Regions from separate parts of the Mesorhizobium sp. WSM4828 genome, predicted to be linked through region 2. Evidence: predicted binding sites of a transcription regulator. Region 2 holds the regulator's gene; each other region holds the start of a gene.

Region 1 (6,877 bases), on a different contig from region 2:
GCGCGGCGCCAGCAATCGTAGGGCGTCAGCGTCAGCACGCCAAGCACGCGGCCGATCCAGTCGTCGGCATAGCGGTTGGCAAAGAAGGACCCGTGGCCGCAATCGTGCTGGATCATGAAGATCCGCACCAGAAAGCCGGCTGCCGGAAGGATGAGGACCAGACCCCACCAATGGCCATAGGCATAGGCGGCCGAGGACAGTGCCCACAGCGTGGCGAAGGGAATGAGGGTGATGGCGAGTTCGACGGCGCTGCGACGCCTGTCGGGCTTTTTATAGCGCGACAGGATTTTCAACCAGGCGCGCTTGCTGTTTGCCACAGCTTCGGGGGAAATCATGTTCATCATGAAACATAGGCGGAGCAGGGCGCTGCCGCAAGACGAAGATCACGCAAAGTTACTGCGCGTAAATGTCGCGCGATGGCGAGGAATTGCGGCCGCAATTGCAGGTCGCGTCGTTGGCGGCGGTGTCTACCGACGGCGCCCGCCTGCGACCACCTTGGCTTCCACGCCGTCCAGGCGGTCGAGCAATTCCTTCAGACGGTCGGGAATATCGGACTCCGTGCGGAAGGCCGGCAAGGTGCGCAGAAAGCGCTTGGTCGCCTCGGTGCCGAGCTGGCGCCGGATATCGGCAGCGAGCCCGTCGCGTTTTTCGCCATTCCTGCGGGGCATCATCTCAAAATCCTGTGTCGGCTTCGAAACTCTTCCAAGGGAGGAATGGTTCCCGCATTGTAGTAGCCTGGCAAGCAAAGCCGGCGGTCACGGTAAAGTTTGAATTAAAATCGAAAGGTTTGCGCGGCCCGCCATCGGGCCGCGACAGCGGCTGCAGTAGCGCTTGCCCCTTGATTTTTGGTCGCTAAACCTCGATATCGGGCGCAAATCCACATCATTCGAAAATGACGGGAAACGGCGATGAGCGACCAGGCAAAAGACGAACGCGCGCCCGACGAAGCCGAGAAGACCGAGGCTGCCGCGGAGCCAAGGGAAGGCGGCGTCGACGGCGACTATGAAGCGCTTGTGCGGCTTCTGAAGGAAAACGAAGAGCTGAAGGATCGCGCACTGCGCGTCGCGGCCGACATGGAGAATTTGCGCCGCCGTACCGCCCGCGACGTCCACGATGCGCGCGCCTATGCGGTCGCCAACTTTGCCCGCGACATGCTTTCGGTGTCAGACAATCTGCGCCGTGCCCTGGATGCTATCCCGGAGGAGGCCAAAGCTTCGGGCGATGCCGGGTTCAAAGCGCTGATCGACGGCGTTGAGATCACCGAGCGCGCCATGCTGTCGGCGCTGGAACGTCACGGCGTGAAGAAGCTCGAACCCGAGGGCGAGAAATTCGATCCGAATTTCCACCAGGCGATGTTCGAGGTGCCCAATCCCGACGTGCCGGCCAACACGGTCGTGCAAGTCGTGCAGCCCGGCTATTCGATCGGCGAGCGCGTGTTGCGGCCGGCCATGGTCGGCGTCGCCAGGGGCGGCCCCAAGCATGTAGCAAGCGAAGCGCCGGTCGAGCCGGGGCCGGTCAATGAGCAGGCCGAGAAGGATGCGTGAACTGGGAATAGTGCACCGTTCTGCAGCAACCGTCACCAAAGCGTGAGGGATGATCGACCGCCCCCAACCTGTCCGATTGGAGGGGGCGATCAAACAGGTCGCCGTGCAGGGCTTTCCTGCCCCTCAGCCCAGCAGTTCACAGCCATAGCGGCGAACCACGTCGGGGAATGTCTCCATGTCCGGCATTCCTTCTCCGTCCGGAGGGATGCGCCTGTCGTCGGTGGGCACACTGGTCGCCCTCAGAAGTTCCTCGAAACCGCCAGGCGTGAAGAAGAACAGCATGCGGGCCGGCCCACGCTTGACCGTATAGCGGTGCGGCACGTCGCGTGGCCCAAAGAGAAACGAACCGGGTCCAGCCATTATCTTCCTGCCGCCGATCTCGAACTCGATCTCGCCTTCCATCACCTGGAATGACTCGTCCTCGCGATGGTGCACATGCAGCGGCGCCTCGCCTTCATTCTCGAGCACTTCGATCAGCGTGAACTGGCCCGCCGTCTGGGCCGCTGTCGCCTTGATCACCGCCAGCGAGCCAAGCCACCAGCGTGCCTCTCCTTCCAAGGGGTGACTGCAAAAGGCGCGAGGGGTGCTCCCGCCGGCTTTGCCACTAGCCACGGCCGCCACAGAGTGGTAGCCGACCTTCAGCGAGGCGGTGTTCACCATCGAGCAATAGTTTTTGATGCCGGGCAAAGTAGACCAGACTTCGCCAGCCGCCTTGGCGCTGTCTATGTCCGCCCATTGGAATATCTCCGTCCAGCCGCCTTCGGATTTGAGCAGGCGACGGTTGAGGAAACCCTTGAGCTTTCGCACCTCGTCATTCACTTCATCCCTGGTCTGCAGGAACATCTGCTCGGTGAATCCGGGCTTCAATGCAAATTCGGTGATTTCAACGACATTCGTGTCCATGACTTCCTCCCTTTGCTATCTGACCTTTGTTTCGCCTCCCGCATTCTGTTCGCTCAAGACGTGCTCGTTCGGCCTTGGCCTTTGAGCCAGCAGAGCGCCATTTCTGTTGCCGTTTCGACGGCGAGGTCCACCGCCATGCCGCGTATCCGCATCGCGTTGAACGTCGGAAAGTCGAATAGAAAGCTGATTGCCTGCACGACATCATTGCCGGGACTGTCGTGCGCCAGTGCCTCGCGCACGAATCCGGCCACCATGTGTCGCAGGTATTCCTCCCATTCCCGCATGGCTGGAAGCTGGCGCTCGCGCAGGTCGCTTTCGAGATGCCGTCCGCCACGGTGGTAGAAGGCGAACAGCTCGTTGGCGACCCGGTGCAACCGTTCTTTAGAGTCCGTCGCCCCGCCGATTATCTCCGTCACCGATTCGGGCGACGGAGGACGCAGGCGCTCCATCAGCACTTCGCCGCACGCCGGAACTAGGTCGTCCAGAGTAGGAAAATGCTTGTAGACGGTGCCAACGGCGACATCGGCTTCCGTAGCGATGTCCTTCCAAGTCGTGCCGAAGATGCCGTTCTGGGTGTGCAGCTTGATTGTCGCGTCGAGGATGCGCTGCCTCGTCTTAGCGGAGGCGGCAGTCCGGGAACCCATGCTGTAGCGGCGAGGGGACACAGGCGTCCACCTAATTGAATGAACAATTCAACCATTTAATTCATTTGGGGTCAATCCGCTTTCTCGGGAGCCACTCGCTATTCCCTACTCACTGTTTCATTATTCACTCCATGAACCCCATTGAGCTTCTCGACTACACCGGCGTCGCCGTTTTCGCGGCGACCGGTGCGCTGGCCGCCTCGCGCAAACAGCTCGACATTATCGGTTACCTGTTTCTGGCTAGCGTTGCCGGCATCGGGGGCGGCACGGTTCGCGACGTCATCCTCAACGTGCCCGTGTTCTGGGTGGGAAACCGCGACTATGTGCTAATCTGTGCGGCGGTGGCGGTCGTCGTCTTCTTCAGCGCACATCGTTTGGAGTCCCGCTACAAATTGCTGCTCTGGCTCGATGCCATAGGTCTTGCGGCCTTTTCGGTGATGGGCGCGGCCAAGGGGCTGACGATCACCGGCTCACCTGTAGTTTCGATCGTCACCGGCATGCTCACCGGAACCCTTGGCGGCATTCTGCGCGATCTGTTGACAGGTGAGCCTTCGGTGCTCCTGAGACCGGAGATCTACGTTACCGCAGCGCTTGCCGGCGCCGGCCTCTACACACTTGGCGATTTCGCCGGACTGCCGCCGCTTGCGTCGGGCCTGGCAGGTTTCATGGCGGCTTTCTGCGTGCGCGGCGGCGCGCTCAAATTCGGCTGGGCCTTTCCGTCCTACAAAAGCAAGCCTGGCCGGCGTCCGGAAGATATTCCCTGAATTAAGGTGTCAGGCCGCAAACCGCTGCGCTTCCCCGCCATAATAATTGACGTAGCGGGCGCCGATCTCCTTGACGGGCATCACCACGAACACGTCGACCGTCGAGAATTCACGGTCGATGACGCAGCCGTCGCCGATGCGCGCGCCGACGCGCAGATAGCCCTTGACCAGCGGCGGCATCGCGGCGATCGCCGCCTTGGCATTGACGGCCTCGATCGGCATCAGATCCATGGAACAATAGCGCCCGGCGACGGCACGCACGTCCCACGATGAATTCGTCCGGCAGTGGTGGGCAAGATAGGTCAGCGCCTCGGCATGTGCCGCCGGCACGGTGCCGTGGAACGACGCGCAACCGGTCATCACGCCGATGCCGTAATGGTTGATATAGGCCCAGATGCCTTGCCACAGCGCCTCGATGGTGCGCTTCGAGCGGTATTCCGGCAGAACGCAGGAGCGGCCGAGTTCGAGGAAGCGCTGGCCGGGATGCCGCGCGATCAGCTTGGTCAGCTCGAATTCGCCTTCGGAATAGAAGCCGCCGGCCGCCGCGGCAATCTCCTGCCGCAGCAGGCGGTAGGTGCCGACGATGCGGCGATGCTCGGGGCCGGAAAGCGAAGTATCGAAGACCAGCAGATGGTCGCAGAGGGGATCGAAGCGATCGGCGTCGCGACGGTCCTGCATCTGGAACAGGTCCTTCCTGGCGCCAAGCTCGTCGTAGAACACCCGGTAGCGCACTTCCTGCGCGGCAGCGATCTCGGCCTCGTTGCGGGCGAGCCGCACTTCGAGATTGCCGATGCGGCCGAGCGATGCGCCTTTTATGACGGCATCGGCGTTCCGGCCGACGAGCAAAGGCCCGCTGGCGTTCGGCCGAGCATCACATTCCGGCATGACTGTATGCACGAGTGATTCTCCTTCGAGCCATCCCTCTTGGCACGGGGATACGGTGTAGGTGCAACAGGATTGTGACAGTACCGTGATACGGCTCTGCGGGCAATACTTCGTCGGCTGGGTAATCTATCAACCGTCTATGTTGTGCCTCAGGCGGCCACTTGGCCCTCGACCGCATGAACCAGGGCATCGGGGTCGAGCGGCTTGGTGACGAAGCCGCTGGCACCGTGAGCGAGCACGGCGTGGCGGGTCTTTTCCTGGCTGTCGGCCGACAGCACCATGATCGGCACCGGCGGCACCGCGGTCTCCTCCTCATGGCGGCGGATGGCGGCGATGGCGTCCAGACCGTCCATGACAGGCATGTGCAAGTCCATCAGCACCACGTCGTAGCGGTGCTTGTGGCCGGTGCTGATGACCGCCTCGACGGCGGCCTTGCCGTTGCCGACCACTTTGACGCGATGCCCGGCCTTCAGGAGGGTGGCGCGGGCCAGCATGGCGTTGATGTCGTTGTCCTCGGCGATCAGCACTGACAGGCCCTGCTGGCGGCCGCCAATGGCGTGCCCAGCCTGCGCGCCGCGCTTTTGCAATTGCGGCTCGGCGATGACCGGCGCATGGCTGGTCAAAAGCACGCGCAGCAGTGTCTCGCCGCGCACCGGCCTCGCCAGGAAGGTGGCATAACCGTTGGCACGGAACTCGCCAAGCATGCCGCGGTCGGTGGGCGCGATCAGCGTCACTGCCTCGCAATCGGCAAATCCGCTCTGGCGCAGGCGCCTGAGCAGCCTGCCGTCGCTTTGCTCCATGGCAGCATCGATCAGAAGCACGTCGCAGCCCTCGGCGAAAGGGGTGGCCTGGGCGGCGGCGGTGGCCAGATCGACCGTGCCGCCATTGGCGCGAATGGTGCGGGCAATGGCTTCGGCCTCGACCAGGTTCTTCGACACGATCACCGCATGCCGGCCCGACAGCGGGTCCTGCCGGATCTGCGCCGCCTCGACGGCGGAAATAGCGGGAATATCGAAGACGAACTCGGACCCCTGGCCAAGCCGGCTCGACACGGAGATGGTGCCGCCCATGGCGGTCACCAGGCGCTTGGAAATGGCAAGACCGAGGCCGGCACCGCCATGCGCACGGGTCGAGGTGCCGTCAGCCTGTTCGAAGTCCTCGAAGATGCGCTCCATGTCCTGCTCGCGCAGACCGGGGCCGGTGTCTGAGATGGTGAAGCGGATGCGGTCGGTGGTTTCGGTGCGGACGCGGGCGATGCTTGCCAGGACACCGCCGCTGTCGGTGAACTTGACGGCGTTGCCGATGAGGTTGAGCAGCACCTGCCTGACCCTGCCGGGGTCGGCGGTGATCAACTGCGGCACGTCGGGTTCGACATGACAGCCGAGGCCGATATCCTTGGCAAAAGCCCGCGCCGCCAAAAGCTCGACGACATTGTCGGCGATCTCGCGCACCGACGTCGGCTGCGGTTCGGGATCGAAGCGGCCGGCCTCGATCTTGGAGTAGTCGAGCAGGTCCTCGATCAGCGCCAGCAGCGCGCTGGCCGAGGTCGAGATGGCGCCGACATAGGTCCGCTGCTCGGGCGAAAGGCTGGTGTCGGCGAGAAGCCGGGCCATGCCCATGATGCCGTTCATCGGCGTGCGGATCTCGTGGCTGACTGTGGCGAGGAAGCGCGATTTGGCCTGGCTCGCATATTCGGCCCGCTCGCGGGCGGTGATCAGCGAGGATTCGGCGCGCTTGCGGGCAGTGATGTCGCGGGCGATGGCGCGATGCGAGACGGCGCCGCTGTCCTTGTCGCGCACCGACAGCTCGATCCAAGAGAACCAGCGTGGGCCGTCCGGCGTGCGAATGGCGACGTCGGTGGAACTCAGGCATTCATGGTCGGAAAACGCGGCGTCGGGGACGATGCCGACATCGATGCCCAGTTCGGCCAGGGTCTTGCCGGCAAGGTCGCGCTGGTCGGTTTCGACAAGGTCGGCGAAGACCTTGTTGGCGTAGACGATGTGGCCGTCGCGGTCGCGGTGGACGACGAGATCGCCGAGTGCATCGATCAGACCGCGAAAGCGCTCCTCGCTCTCCTGCATCTCCCACATGCGGTCGGCAAGCGTCTCGATTTCGGCGCGGCTGCGGGCGGTCGTGG
Region 2 (6,877 bases):
GGAGGGCGTCGATGGCGTCCTCCCTGTTGCCTTCAATCGCGAGGACCCAATGACCATCGCTTCCGATGCCATGCCATCATCCGCAGCAGCCCGGGCCAGGGAAGCTACGGTGCGGCGCTTCGCGCTCACAGATGCCATATTCCGCGGTCTCACCCGCGCTTCCGCAATTCTGGTACTGGTCATCCTCGGCGGTGTCGCGATCTCGCTGTTTGCCGGCTCATGGCAGGCGCTGTCGTCTTTCGGTTTTTCTTTCCTGACGACTGAGAGCTGGAATCCGGTCACGGAAAAATTTGGCGCACTGGCGCCGATCTACGGCACCCTGGTCACGGCGGCCATCGCCATCCTGATCGCGGTCCCGATCGGCATCGGCATTGCAATCTTTCTCACCGAGCTCTGCCCGCGCCCGCTCAGGCGCCCGATCGGCATAGCGGTCGAGCTGTTGGCCGGCATTCCCTCGATCATCTACGGCATCTGGGGCCTGTTCGTGTTCGCGCCGTTCCTGCAGACGACGATACAGCCCTTCATCATCAACATCTTTCACGGCGTACCGGGACTATCCAGCCTTTTCGCCGGCCCTCCTTACGGCATCGGACTTCTGACCTCGGCGCTGATCCTCGCCATCATGGTGTTGCCATTCATCACCTCGATCACCAAAGACGTCTTCGATACGGTGCCGGCGGTGCTGAAGGAATCGGCTTACGGCATCGGATGTACGACCTGGGAAGTGACCCGGCGCGTGGTCATTCCCTATACCCGCATCGGCATCATGGGCGGCGTCATGCTTGGCCTCGGCCGCGCGCTCGGTGAGACCATGGCGGTGACCTTCGTCATCGGCAACGCCCACCGCATCAGTGCCTCCCTGTTCGCGCCGGGCACGACCATCTCGGCCACCATCGCCAATGAATTCACCGAAGCCGACGGCGATCTCTACACCTCCTCGCTGGTTTCGCTCGGCCTGATCCTGTTCGTCATCACCTTCCTGATCCTTGCCGCCGCCCGCTATATGCTGATGCGGATCGACGCCCGTACGGGAGCCTGACCGATGTCGACATCCTCATCGCTCCACAGCCGCCGCAAAGCCAGGAATTCGGTGATGATGGCGCTTTGCGTCGTCGCTGCCGGTATCGGGCTTGCCTGGCTGGCGCTCATCCTCGGCGCACTGGTCTATAAGGGCACAGCCGGGCTTTCGTTCGCGGTCTTCACCGAGATGACGCCACCACCCGGCGAGGCGGGCGGCCTGCTCAACGCCATCGCCGGCAGCCTGCTGATGACGATCATCGCGGTTGTCGTCGGCACGCCGATCGGCGTGCTGGCGGGAACCTACATGGCCGAGTATGGACGTTTCTCGCGCATCACCACCGTCGTCCGCTTCATCAACGACATCCTGTTGTCGGCGCCGTCGATCATCATCGGCTTGTTCGTCTATGAATTGATGGTGCGGCCAATGGGGCATTTCTCGGCCATTGCCGGTGCCGTGGCGCTTGCCATCCTGGTCATTCCGGTGGTCGTGCGCACCACCGAAGACATGCTCAACCTGGTACCGAACGCGTTGCGCGAAGCCGGCGCCGCGATCGGCGCGCCGCGCTGGGTGGTGATCCGTTCGGTCGCCTATCGCGCCGCATTGTCCGGCATCGTTACCGGCATATTGCTGGCGATAGCACGCATTTCCGGCGAGACGGCGCCGCTGCTCTTCACTGCGCTCAACAACCAGTTCTGGTCGAGCAATATCAACGCGCCGATGGCCAGCCTGCCGGTGACCATCTTCCAGTTCGCTCTCAGCCCTTACGAGGAATGGCAGCAGCTGGCGTGGACCGGCGCACTCATAATCACCCTGACGGTTCTGGGCTTGAGCATCCTCGCCCGCAGCCTTACCGGACGCAGAGAGGACAGATGACGCAGATGTTGTCCCCAGACATGACGATGACCGAAACGGTCGCCGAGAAGACGAAGATCGAGGTCAAGAACCTCAACTTCTACTACGGCCAGAGCAAGGCGCTGAAGGACATTAGCCTGTCGCTGCCCGAGCGCAGTGTCACGGCCTTCATCGGCCCATCGGGCTGCGGGAAATCGACGCTGCTGCGTGTGTTCAACCGCATCTATGAGCTCTACCCGAAACAGACGGCCGAGGGCCAGGTGCTGCTCGACGGCAAGAACATTCTCGACCGGTCGCAAGATCTCAATCTGCTGCGCACCAAGATCGGCATGGTGTTCCAGAAGCCGACGCCGTTCCCGATGTCGATCTACGAGAACATCGCCTTCGGCGTCAGGCTCTACGAGAACCTCGGCAAGTCCGAGATGGACGGCCGCGTCGAACAGGCGTTGAAGCGCGCCGCGCTGTGGAGCGAGGTCAAGGACAAGCTCAACGCCAGCGGCTTGAGCCTGTCCGGCGGCCAGCAGCAGCGGCTCTGCATCGCCCGCACCGTGGCGGTGAAGCCGGAAGTCATTCTGCTCGACGAACCGGCGTCCGCACTCGACCCGTTGTCGACCGCAAAAATCGAGGAGCTGATCGACGAATTGCAAGCCGACTACACGATCGTCATCGTCACCCACAACATGCAGCAGGCGGCGCGCGTGTCGCGCCAGACCGCCTTCATGTATCTGGGTGAACTGGTCGAGTTCGACCGGACCGAGAAGATCTTCACGTCGCCCCGAGAGAAGCGCACGCAGGATTACATCACCGGCCGCTTCGGCTGAGCCGTTCCGATCATGCATATGAGGACAGGACCATGGGCGAACACACAGTCGCTTCTTTCGACGAGGATCTCGAGCAGATCAGCAAGCTGATCCGCGACATGGCCGACCTCGCCGGTTCGATGGTCGGCGGGGCGACCAAGGCCCTGTTGAATTCCGACAACGTGTTGGCGCAACGCGTCGTTTCCGACGACGCCATCATGGATGCGCGTCAACGCGAACTGGACGACCGCGCCATCACCCTGATCGCCAAACGCCAGCCGATGGCCCACGATCTCCGCCATGTGGTCGGAGCGATCCGCATGGCCGGCGACCTCGAACGCATCGGCGACCTTGCCAAGAATATCGCCAAGCGTGTGAGTGCGGTCGGCCTCAGCGTCACGCCGCGCGACTTGTCGCATTCCATCGACGCGATGGCGCAGCTGGTGCTCATCCAGGTGCAGGGCGTTATCGAGGAATATGCTGCAGGCGATGCGGCCGCGTTGGCCAAGCTGCGTGCCGCCGACGAGCGCATCGACGTCAAATACACGTCCGTGTTCCGCGAGCTGTTGACCTACATGATGGAAGATCCGCGCAACATCACTGCTTGCACGCATCTGCTGTTCTGCGCCAAGAATCTGGAGCGGATCGGCGACCATGTTACCAACATCGCCGAAAATGCGTACTATGTGCTGACCGGCGAGCAATTGCCGGTCAATCGTCCGAAGCAGGACGAAACGACAATGTCCGCGCCGGTGACATGATGGGGGTGCCCAGCCGATGATCGCACCACGCATAATGGTGGTGGAGGACGAGGAGCCGTTGGGTGTGCTGCTCCGCTACAATCTCGAATCCGAAGGCTACCAGGTCGAGGTAGTGACACGCGGCGACGAAGCCGAGATCCGTTTACAGGAGAATGTGCCCGACCTTCTGGTGCTCGACTGGATGATACCAGCGGTTTCCGGCATCGAGCTCTGTCGTCGGTTGCGGGTGCGCCCCGAAACCGAGCGGTTGCCGATCATCATGCTGACCGCGCGCGGCGAGGAGAGCGACCGGGTGCGCGGTCTTTCGACCGGCGCCGACGACTATCTGGTCAAACCGTTTTCGACGCCGGAATTCATGGCCAGGGTCAAGGCGCTGCTGCGCCGCGCCAAGCCGGAAGTGCTGTCCAGCGTGCTGAAGGTCGGCGACATCGTGCTCGATCGCGAATCGCACAGGGTCTATCGCAAGAAGAGCGAGATCAGGCTCGGGCCGACCGAATTCCGGCTGCTCGAATTCATGATGCGGCATCCGGGCCGCGTGTTCTCGCGCAGCCAGTTGCTCGATAATGTCTGGGGCGAGACGATCTATATCGACGAACGCACAGTGGACGTGCATGTCGGCCGGCTGCGCAAAGCGGTCAACAACGGCCGCATGCCGGATGTCATCCGCACCATCCGCGGTGCCGGTTATGCGATCAGGGAAGATTGATCCGCCTGGTCAGGCTACGTGCTTTCTGACGCCGGGCCTCATTTGCGCGCCCGGCGCGAAAATCTCCTGGTCGACGAAGCTTAACGCCCGCATCGCGCAGCCTTCGCGGATCAGCGGCAATTCGTTTGGTTCGGTGTCGAAGGAGATCGAGCCCGAATGCTGGCCACCGGCGGTCTGGGCGATGGCCTCGCGCAAGGCCGGCTCGATCAGATCGAAGGCAGCGGCACTGGCGCCGACCATCGCGACCGGCGCCGGATCGATCAGCGCGAACAGCGAGCCGAGACCGAAACCCAGCGCTTCGCCGGCCTTGCGGTAGGCCTCGCGTTCCGGCCCATCCTTCTCGCGCGCCCGGGCCGCCAGTGCGCGCATGTCGGCGTCGCTGACGTCGGCGACCGGTTCGCTGTCTTCGCTCATCTGCCTGGCGTTGCGCCAGATGGCGTAGTTGCCGGCATAGGCCTCGATGCAGCCGCGCCGCCCGCAACGGCAGAGCGCGCCGCCCGGACGATGGATCATGTGGCCAAATTCGCCGCCCGAGGAATGCGTGCCGGTGAACAGTTCGCCCTTCAGCACCAGCCCCATGCCGATGCCATGCGAAAGCAGGATGGCGATGAAGTCGTCGCGATAGCGATCCGGATTGCGCCAGCGCAAAGCCACCGCCATCATGTTGCAGTCGTTCTCCACCGTTGCCGGGATGCCGAATTCGTCCTCCAGCATGTCGGCAAAGGCGATGTCGGTCTGCGGCGTGATCGGCGACCACAGCATGGCGCGTGCAGGGGAGTCGGTAATGCCCTGGATAGCCAGCGCGATGCGGGCGACACTGCGGACGTCAAGGTCTGGATCCTCAAGCCGGCGCCGGACGATGGCCATGCATTCACGGATCAACTCGTCGCGCGGCATGGTCAGCGTGTCCAGCCGGCGCTGTTCCTCGGCGACCACCTGTCCCGCATAGTCGATAATGGCGGCCGACAGGAAATTCAGCGACAACACCACGGTCAACACCGCCGCAGCTTCCGGGTTGAGGGCGAGGCCGACCTGCGGACGACCGCGTTTCAACGAAACGGGCTCGCTTGCCTTGCTCTCGGCGAGGATGCCTTCCCGTATCAGGTCGGAGGAGATCGCCGATATGGTCGAATGGCTGAGGCCGGTGGTTGCTGCGATCTCAGTACGCGATGGCTGGCCGGCCCGGCGCACCGCCGAGATCACCATCGCCCGGTTGCGCCGGCGCAAATCGTCATGGCGGATTCCGACCGACATCGTTTTGCTTTCCTCCCGGTTGCCGCGGCCGCTCATGAACCGGAAGCCGTCGGTAATGTCCGACAAATAGTGTCGGATGCAGGCAAATAGTGTCAGATGCCGGTGGCGCTGTCATCGTTTATTCCGACGCTCGAAAAAACTCGCAGAGTCATCAAAATCCATCAGAATCGATGTTGACAGCAGCCGGAGATCGGGCCAGTATTTTTTCGAGGCTCGAAAAAATTAGAGCTTCTAAGGTGGTCTTTGAGCCAATTGGTCACGCCGTACGCGGCGCAGGGAGGATATGATGAAGAAATTCACGACCGCCATTCTGGCGGGTGTCGCCATGACGCTGGCGCTGGCGTCGGTGGCGCAGGCTAAAGACAAGGTCATCGGCGTCTCCTGGTCGAACTTCCAGGAAGAGCGCTGGAAGACCGACGAGGCCGCAATGAAGGCGGCCATCGAGGCCGCAGGCGACAAGTATATTTCCGCCGACGCGCAGTCCAACCCCGGCAAGCAGCTCACCGACGTCGAGAGCCTGATCTCGCAGGGCGCCAACGCACTGATCATCCTGGCCCAGGACGCTTCAGCCATCGGGCCAGCCGTGCAAAAGGCGCTGGACGAAGGTATTCCGGTTGTCGGCTACGACCGGCTGATCGAGAACAAGGACGTCTTTTACCTGACCTTTGATAACAAGGAAGTCGGCCGCATGCAGGCCCGCGAAGTGTTCAAGGTGAAGCCGGAAGGCAACTACGTCTTCATCAAGGGCTCGGGTGCCGATCCGAATGCCGATTTCCTGTTTGCCGGTTCGATGGAAGTGCTGAAGGACGCTATCGACAGCGGCAAGATCAAGAATGTCGGCGAGGCCTATACCGACGGCTGGCTGCCGGCCAACGCCCAGAAGAACATGGAACAATTCCTGACGGCGAACGACAACAAGGTCGATGCCGTGGTCGCCGCCAACGACGGCACTGCCGGCGGCGTCGTCGCCGCGCTGACGGCGCAAGGGCTGGCCGGATCTGTTCCGGTCTCGGGCCAGGACGGCGACCACGCCGCGCTGAACCGCATCGCGCTCGGCACACAGACCGTGTCGGTGTGGAAGGACGCGCGCGAGCTCGGCAAGAACGCCGCCGAGATCGCCTCGCAACTGGCCGACGGCAAGCAGATGACCGACATTGCCGGCGTGAAGGATTTCACCACGCCCGGCGGCAATACCGTCAAGTCGCTGTTCCTGACCCCGGTCGCCATCACCAAGGATAACCTCAACGTCGTCATCGACGCCGGCTGGATCAAGAAAGAAGAGGTCTGCGCCGGCGTGGCGGCGGGCACTGTTGCAGTCTGCAACTGAGCCGACGTTTCCGAGACGTCCGAACGCCGCGGCCGCTCGCCGCGGCGTTTTTTCAAGAAGAGTTGTTTTTCCGCTTCCGGCGGATAACTTCTAGGCTGCTTCCGGCATCCGCGGCAGACGGCAACCCGGCGGGAGAAACAAGATGACCGACACAAC
Region 3 (6,877 bases), on a different contig from region 2:
TCGACGGCTGCATCGCCGCCATGATCTCCTGCAGCACGATGGCGCCATAGGGCAGCAGCGAGCGGCGGTTCTTGGAGATGCCCTCGATGCCTCTGATCTTGTCGATCTCGGCCCTGGCGACCTGCCGGAGGAAGTTCGCGGCGCTTTCGATGCCGATTTCGTAGTGATGCATGACGCCGAGCGGGTAGTTGGTCATTTCCATGTGCAGCCGGGCGAGATTTCGCCAGGTGCCGCCGACCGTGTAGAAGGCCCTGCCCTGCCCGCCCTTCAGCAATTTCGCCCGTGCCAGTTGCTCGCGCGTGATCCTTGCCGCCTGGGTCAGCGAGTTCTTCGCCATGTCCTGCAGGCGCAGCCCGCCCAACGGCAGCGTGATGCCGTCACCGATCGTCTCGCCGTCGATATCGATCAGTTCGAGGCTGCCGCCGCCAAGGTCGCCGGCGATGCCGTTGGCCGGGTGGAAACCGGAGATGACGCCGAGCGCCGAATAATGCGCTTCCTCGCGGCCGCTCAGCACCTGGATCTCGGTCTTGAGCACATCCTCGGCGCGGTGGATGAAGTCGGGGCCGTTGACGGCCTCGCGAGCGGCGGCGGTCGCCAGCACATATATGCGCTCGGCGCCGGCCTGGTCGGAAAGCGCGCGGAAGCGGCGGAACTCTTCCATCGAGCGCGTCACCGCCTCGGGATCGAGTTTTCCGGTCGAAACGATGCCACGGCCGAGGCCGGCCAGCATCTTTTCGTTGAACAGCAAGGTCGGCGAGCGCGCCAGCCCCTCATAGATGACAAGACGGATCGAATTCGACCCGATATCGATGATGGACAGCGGTCGGCGGTCCTGAAGCCGGCCCTGGGATGCTGAAATCATCAGCCCGTCGCTGCGTTCTGTTTCTTGCGGCGCTTGAACTGCGCGATGCGCTTGGGCGCATGCGACTTCAACGCATCGCCCCGTCCGGACAGGCTCGGATTGGTCATGAAATATTCCTGCGCGTTGAACGGTTCCTCGCCCTCCTCCAGCACGACGCGCCGGGAGGTTCCGTCAGCCAATACGTCGAAACTTTGCTGGTTGTCCATGATGTTGCCGAGCATGATCTGGCCGAGCACCTGCTCATGCACAGTTGGATTGGTGATCGGTACCATGGTCTCGACGCGGCGGTCGAGATTGCGTGGCATCAAATCGGCCGAGGAGATGTAGACGATCGCCCCGTCCGAGGGCAGGCCGTGGCCGTTGCCGAAGCAGTAGATGCGGCTGTGCTCTAGGAAACGCCCGACGATCGACTTCACCCTGATGTTCTCCGACAGGCCGGGCACCTGCGGTCTCAGGCAGCAGATGCCGCGCACCACGAGATCGATCTCGACGCCGGCGCGGCTGGCATCGTAGAGCGCATCGATGACGATCGGGTCGACCAAGGCATTCATCTTCATCCAGATGCGGGCCGGTCTGCCCTCCAGCGCGTGGCTGATCTCGTCCGAAATGTGCTGGAGGATGCGGTCGCGCAGCGTGAACGGCGAGATGGCCAGCCGCATCTGCTCGGCCGGCTCGGCATAGCCGGTGATGAAATTGAACAACTGGGCGACATCGCGCGCGATTGTCGGGTCGGTGGTGAAGAAGGACAGATCGGTGTAGATGCGGGCGGTGACCGGGTGGTAGTTGCCGGTGCCCAGATGCACGTAATTGCGCAGCCTGCCATCCTCGCGCCGCACCACCAGCGACATTTTCGCGTGGGTCTTCAGTTCGAGAAAGCCGAAGACGACCTGGACGCCGGCGCGCTCGAGGTCGCGGGCCCAGCGGATGTTGGCCTCCTCGTCGAAACGCGCCTTGAGCTCGACCAGTGCGGTCACCGACTTGCCGGCTTCCGCCGCATCGACCAAAGCCCGCACGATCGGGCTGTCGTTGGAGGTGCGATAGAGCGTCTGCTTGATCGCCACCACTTCCGGGTCGGCCATTGCCTGGCGCAAGAACTGCACCACGACGTCGAACGATTCGTAAGGGTGGTGGACGATGATGTCCTTCTCGCGGATAGCGGCAAAGCAATCGCCGCCATGCTCGCGGATGCGCTCCGGAAAGCGCGGATTGTAGGGGGTGAATTTCAGATCGTCGCGGGCGACGGCGACGATCTCCGAAATCTGGCTGAGCGCCAGCGGACCGGTGAGCACGCTGATGCGGCTTGCCGAGACGCCAAGCTCGCCGGCGACGAAGTCGCGCAATTCGGGCGGCATCAGCATGTCGAATTCGATACGGATGACGGAGCCGCGGCGTCGCCGCTTCAGCGCCGTCTCGAACAAGCGCACCAGATCCTCGGACTCTTCCTCGACCTCGATATCGCTGTCGCGGATGATACGGAACGTGCCGGAGCCCTTGACCTCATAGCCTGGGAACAGCTTGCCGATATAAAGGCCGACCGCCTCCTCGAGCGGGATGAAGCGGACATGGCGCTTGCGATCCGGCAAACGGATGAACCGCCTCAGCGCCATCGGCAGGCGCAAAAGCGCACTCATCTCCTCGCCGTTCTTGCGGTGGCGCAATTGCAGCGCCATCGAGAAACCGAGATTGGGAATGAACGGGAACGGATGCGCCGGATCGATCGACAACGGCGTCAGCACCGGAAATACCTGCTCCTGGAAATGGTCCTCCAGCCAGGCCTTCTCGTCCTTGCTCAGCGCCTCGCGAGTGATGCTCTCAATGCCTTCCTTGTCTAGCAGCAGCATCAGCGCCGAAAGGCTTTTTTGCTGGTCCTCCTGCAGGCGCTCGACCTCGCGCAGCAATTGTTCAAGCTGCTGCTCGGGCGTGCGTCCGTCCGGGCTCTTCAGCACGATGCCCTCGCGCACCTGGCCGGCGAGACCGGCGACGCGGACCATGAAGAACTCGTCGAGATTGGCGGCCGATATCGACAGGAAGCGAACACGCTCGAGCAGCGGATGATTGGCGTTCAGCGACTCTTCGAGCACGCGTCGGTTGAATTGCAGCCAGGAAAATTCGCGGTTGACGAAGCGGTCGGGGTTGCCGCCTTCGGGGCTCGCCGCCTCGACGGTGATGAATTCGTTCTGGACCGGCTTCAGTTCGTTCATGGTTTCCGCTCTTCCCACACCGTTCGACGACCACAGCCTTAACCGGCTTAACTTATCCTCTGACAGGCTTTTGCGACAGTTTCATTTCATCGATCTTGCAAAGAGACGGGTTATGATCCAGATGCAATCGACAAGATCAGGAGACGACGATGGCAGGCGGTTCCATTCCCCATTTCCAGAACGATGCGGGCTATCCGGCAATCGACATCGGCGTCAAGGAATTCATGTGCACCGGCGCCAATCCGCCTTTCGACCACCCGCATGTATTTCTCGACATGGGCGACGACAATGAAAAAGTCTGCCCCTACTGCTCGACGCTCTATCGCTATTCGCCGAAGCTGAAGGCATTGGAAACGCAGCCGCCGGGCTGCCTCTATCTCGACCAGGCCGCCTGATTCTTCCGCGACAAGCCTGATGCAGGAAACGCAGTCCCGGCAGGTGGTCATCGCCGGGGCGGGCGTCGCCGGGCTGACCGCAGCACTTGCCTTCGCCGAGCGCGGCTATCGGATAAAACTGTTCGAACAGGCGCAGCACCTCGAGGCTGCCGGCGCCGGTATCCAGCTTTCACCCAACGCGACGTGCATTCTTCGACAATTAGGCGTACTCGATCGGCTGCTGCCGACGGTGGTGCGCCCGGAGGCGGTCGTGCTCAAGGATGCCGCCACGCTGCGCGAGCTGGCGCGCGTACCGCTTGGCCAGGCGGCAGAAACGCGCTGGGGAGCGCCCTATCTCGTTGCCCACCGCGCCGATCTGCAGTCAGCGCTGATGCAGCGGATAGCCGAGCGGCCCGAGGTCGAGCTTGTCACCGGCGCCCGCGTCGGCAGCGTCGCCACCGGACCGAATGGCATCACCGCAATAGTCGAGGTTGCCGGCACGGCCATCGAAACGGAAGCATCGTTGCTGATCGGCGCGGATGGCGTCTGGTCGTCGGTGCGAGAAACGCTTGCCCGCAAGGCGGTCGAATTCGGTAGGAGCCGGTTTTCCGGCGAGCTTGCCTGGCGCGCCACGGTGGCCGCCGACAGCCCCGCCGGACAAACCTTTGCAGCGATCGGTGCGGCCGATTGCGTTAGCGCATTCCTCTATTCCGGATTCCATATGGTCGCCTATCCGGTCAGCCGTGGCACTGCCTTCAATTTCGCCGCCTTCACCAGGGGCAAGCGCATCGCCGAGGGCTGGTCGGGGCATGCCGACCCCGCCAGCCTCTCAAGCGCCATGCGCGGTACCGCGCCGGCGCTGGTCCGTCTGGCGAGCGAAGCGGCACCGTGGACGGCATGGCCGATCCACACTGTCGAGCAGCGGCGGTGGACGACGCCGCAAGGCATCGCGCTGATCGGCGATGCGGCGCACGCGATGACGCCGTTTGCCGCGCAGGGCGCGGCGATGGCGATCGAGGACGCGGCGACGCTTGCCGGCTTCGTTGCCGCTTCGCCGTCCGATCTTGAGGGGGCGCTTGCCGCCTGGGAACAGGCGCGGCGGCCGCGCGTCGCCCAGGTTGCCCGCCGCGGCGCCGTCAATCGCCTCGCCTGGCATGCGGCCGGGCCGGTGGCGATGGCCCGCAACCTGTTCCTGGCGATGCGCTCACCCGAAAAGCTCGCCGCCGATCTTGATTGGCTTTATGGCTGGCGGGCGCGCGAGTCTGGGGATCGGCGATGAAGCTCGATAGGCCGGCAGGACAGAGAGGGGCGCGAAGGATCGCGGCGTTGATCAGCCGGAACCCTCTTCAATTGTAAAGCCGCATCGACAGGCCGAGCGATGCCGGCAGCGGGTTCCACCAGCCGGTGCGCAGGCCGGCCGTGCGCAGCGCCGCCGCCGTCCAGGTGTTGCAGCCGATCAGCGCGTTGAAATCACCATTGGCTTCGAAGAAACGATCGAAACGGGAATAGGCCGCATTCTCGATCGGAATGGCTCCGTTCGGCCCCTGCTGGAAGCTTGCCGCAATGTAATCGAGCAGCGCCGTAAACCGCTCCTCGCCGATGTCGAAACCCGCGACTTCGGGATGCGGCTCGGCGATGTCGCCGGAAACGTCGACATGCATCACCGATGCATCGACCGTCAGCGCCTTCATCACCGGCACCGCCTTCAGCTCCGACCAGGTCGGCGTCTCCAGATAGAAAGCGCGGCCGCCCCAGCCGAAGGCGATGTAGCGGACCTCCGCCATGTCGACCGGAATGCCGGCATCGACCAGAAAGTGGAAGCGCCGGCGCACATCGTCGTCGACCGGGATGGCGATGTCGGTGTGGATCGGATTTTGCAGCACCAGGATACGGTGGCTTGCGCCGATCGGATCGGCAACGGCCGCCGGCCAGAGCGGGCGCGGCAGCAGCGTGCCCAGCGCTACCGCTAGCGCTATTGCAACGGCTAGCAGGCCAAGAAAACGGGCAAGCTTCTTCATGCGGAAGGCATAGAACAAGCAATGCTCAAGGTGAAGCCTCTCCGGAAGTTGCACAGCTGACTTAGAGCTTGACGCGTATCCTCCCCGGGAGGATATGCTGGGGCATGTCAAATCACCTCCACGCCTCGCATCCTTCCATCACAAAGCGCCTGAAGCGCGCGCAAGGCCACCTCGCGGCGGTGCTGGCCATGATCGAGGCGCATCGCCCTTGCGTTGATCTGGCGCAGCAGCTTCATGCCGTCGAAAAAGCGATCAGCAGCGCCAAGCGCGAGCTGATCAACGACCACATCGAGCATTGCCTGACGGACAGCGTGGAAACCGGCGGCAACTCGCTGGCGGAACTCAAGCAGCTGGCGAAGTATCTATGAATGCCATTGTAGCCCCCATTCTGGAATGGTTCGGGTTCGGCTCGCACGCCGCACATCATCATGGCGATCACGGTTCGCACGGCCACACCCATGGCGTCATCGATGCGACAATTGCCACCACCGACCGGGGTATCTGGGCAATCAAATGGTCGTTCGTGATCCTGGCCATCACCGCGGCGCTGCAGATGGTCGTCGTTGTGCTGTCGGGAAGTGTGGCGCTGCTGGCCGACACAATCCATAACATCGGCGATGCGACCACGGCGATCCCGCTATGGATTGCGTTCGTGCTGGCGCGGCGCAAGCCGTCGCGGACCTTCACCTATGGCTTGGGGCGGGTCGAGGATCTGGCCGGCATCACTATCGTGCTCATCATCCTGTTCAGCGCTGTTGTCGCCGCCTACCAGGCCATCGACAGGCTGATCAATCCGCAAGTGGTGACACACCTCGGCTGGCTGACGGCGGCGGGCATTGTCGGCTTCCTCGGCAACGAGGCGGTTGCCGTGTTCCGTATCCGCGTCGGCCGCGAAATCAACAGCGCGGCACTGATTGCCGACGGCTACCACGCCCGCACCGACGGACTTACCAGCCTTGCCGTGGTCATCGGAGCCATCGGCGTCTGGCTCGGCTTTTCCTTGGCCGACCCGATCGTCGGCCTGCTGATCACGATTGCGATCTTCGGTGTCGTCTGGCAATCGGCACGTTCGGTGCTGACCCGCATGCTGGATGGAATCGAACCCGGTGTGATGGACGAAATCCGACATGCCGCCGAGCATGTTCCGGGCGCACGCATTGTCGATGCCAAGGCGCGTTGGATCGGACACAGATTGCACGCCGACATCGCAATTGCCGCAGACGAAACCCTGTCGCTGTCGGATGCGAACAAGATCGCGGCAGCGCTGAAGGACGAACTGTCCCAGCATATGCCGGCCCTGGCTGAGGCGAATGTGCGGTTTTCAACGGAACGTGGAGAGAACGACCATCCTCACGAGCACACGCACGACCATGGCCACATGCACTGACGCTCGCCGATTTTCTGCTAGTCTCGTCCGATGTT

Evidence for each region. Region 2 encodes PhoB, which activates phosphate uptake and scavenging genes when phosphate is short. Its sites were predicted from a motif close to TGTCATNNANCTGTCAT; they were not measured.
Region 1: olsB (l-ornithine N(alpha)-acyltransferase) is a predicted target of PhoB. The motif match lies at 4,804-4,820, and genes of this name have one in related genera.
Region 3: AC0L2X_RS04505 (RNA degradosome polyphosphate kinase) is a predicted target of PhoB. The motif match lies at 3,136-3,152, and genes of this name have one in related genera.

The regions. Positions count from the first base shown of each region.
Region 1 covers NZ_JBVVQK010000029.1:13,831-20,707, forward strand. The annotation lists gene AC0L2X_RS26115 (fatty acid desaturase) at 1-341, opposite strand, end outside; gene AC0L2X_RS26120 (hypothetical protein) at 468-671, opposite strand; gene grpE (nucleotide exchange factor GrpE) at 909-1,544, shown strand; gene AC0L2X_RS26130 (cupin domain-containing protein) at 1,668-2,447, opposite strand; gene AC0L2X_RS26135 (TetR/AcrR family transcriptional regulator) at 2,501-3,112, opposite strand; gene AC0L2X_RS26140 (trimeric intracellular cation channel family protein) at 3,223-3,855, shown strand; gene olsB (l-ornithine N(alpha)-acyltransferase) at 3,865-4,740, opposite strand; gene AC0L2X_RS26150 (hybrid sensor histidine kinase/response regulator) at 4,890-6,877, opposite strand, start outside.
Region 2 covers NZ_JBVVQK010000012.1:116,867-123,743, reverse strand. The annotation lists gene pstC (phosphate ABC transporter permease subunit PstC) at 50-1,039, shown strand; gene pstA (phosphate ABC transporter permease PstA) at 1,043-1,894, shown strand; gene pstB (phosphate ABC transporter ATP-binding protein PstB) at 1,891-2,694, shown strand; gene phoU (phosphate signaling complex protein PhoU) at 2,727-3,434, shown strand; gene phoB (phosphate regulon transcriptional regulator PhoB) at 3,451-4,140, shown strand; gene AC0L2X_RS16180 (ROK family protein) at 4,150-5,394, opposite strand; gene xylF (D-xylose ABC transporter substrate-binding protein) at 5,681-6,721, shown strand; gene AC0L2X_RS16170 (sugar ABC transporter permease) at 6,864-6,877, shown strand, end outside.
Region 3 covers NZ_JBVVQK010000002.1:350,014-356,890, reverse strand. The annotation lists gene ppx (exopolyphosphatase) at 1-862, opposite strand, end outside; gene AC0L2X_RS04505 (RNA degradosome polyphosphate kinase) at 862-3,063, opposite strand; gene AC0L2X_RS04500 (zinc-finger domain-containing protein) at 3,213-3,458, shown strand; gene AC0L2X_RS04495 (FAD-dependent monooxygenase) at 3,478-4,716, shown strand; gene AC0L2X_RS04490 (TIGR02117 family protein) at 4,784-5,455, opposite strand; gene AC0L2X_RS04485 (metal-sensing transcriptional repressor) at 5,560-5,823, shown strand; gene AC0L2X_RS04480 (cation diffusion facilitator family transporter) at 5,820-6,842, shown strand; gene AC0L2X_RS04475 (HoxN/HupN/NixA family nickel/cobalt transporter) at 6,873-6,877, shown strand, end outside.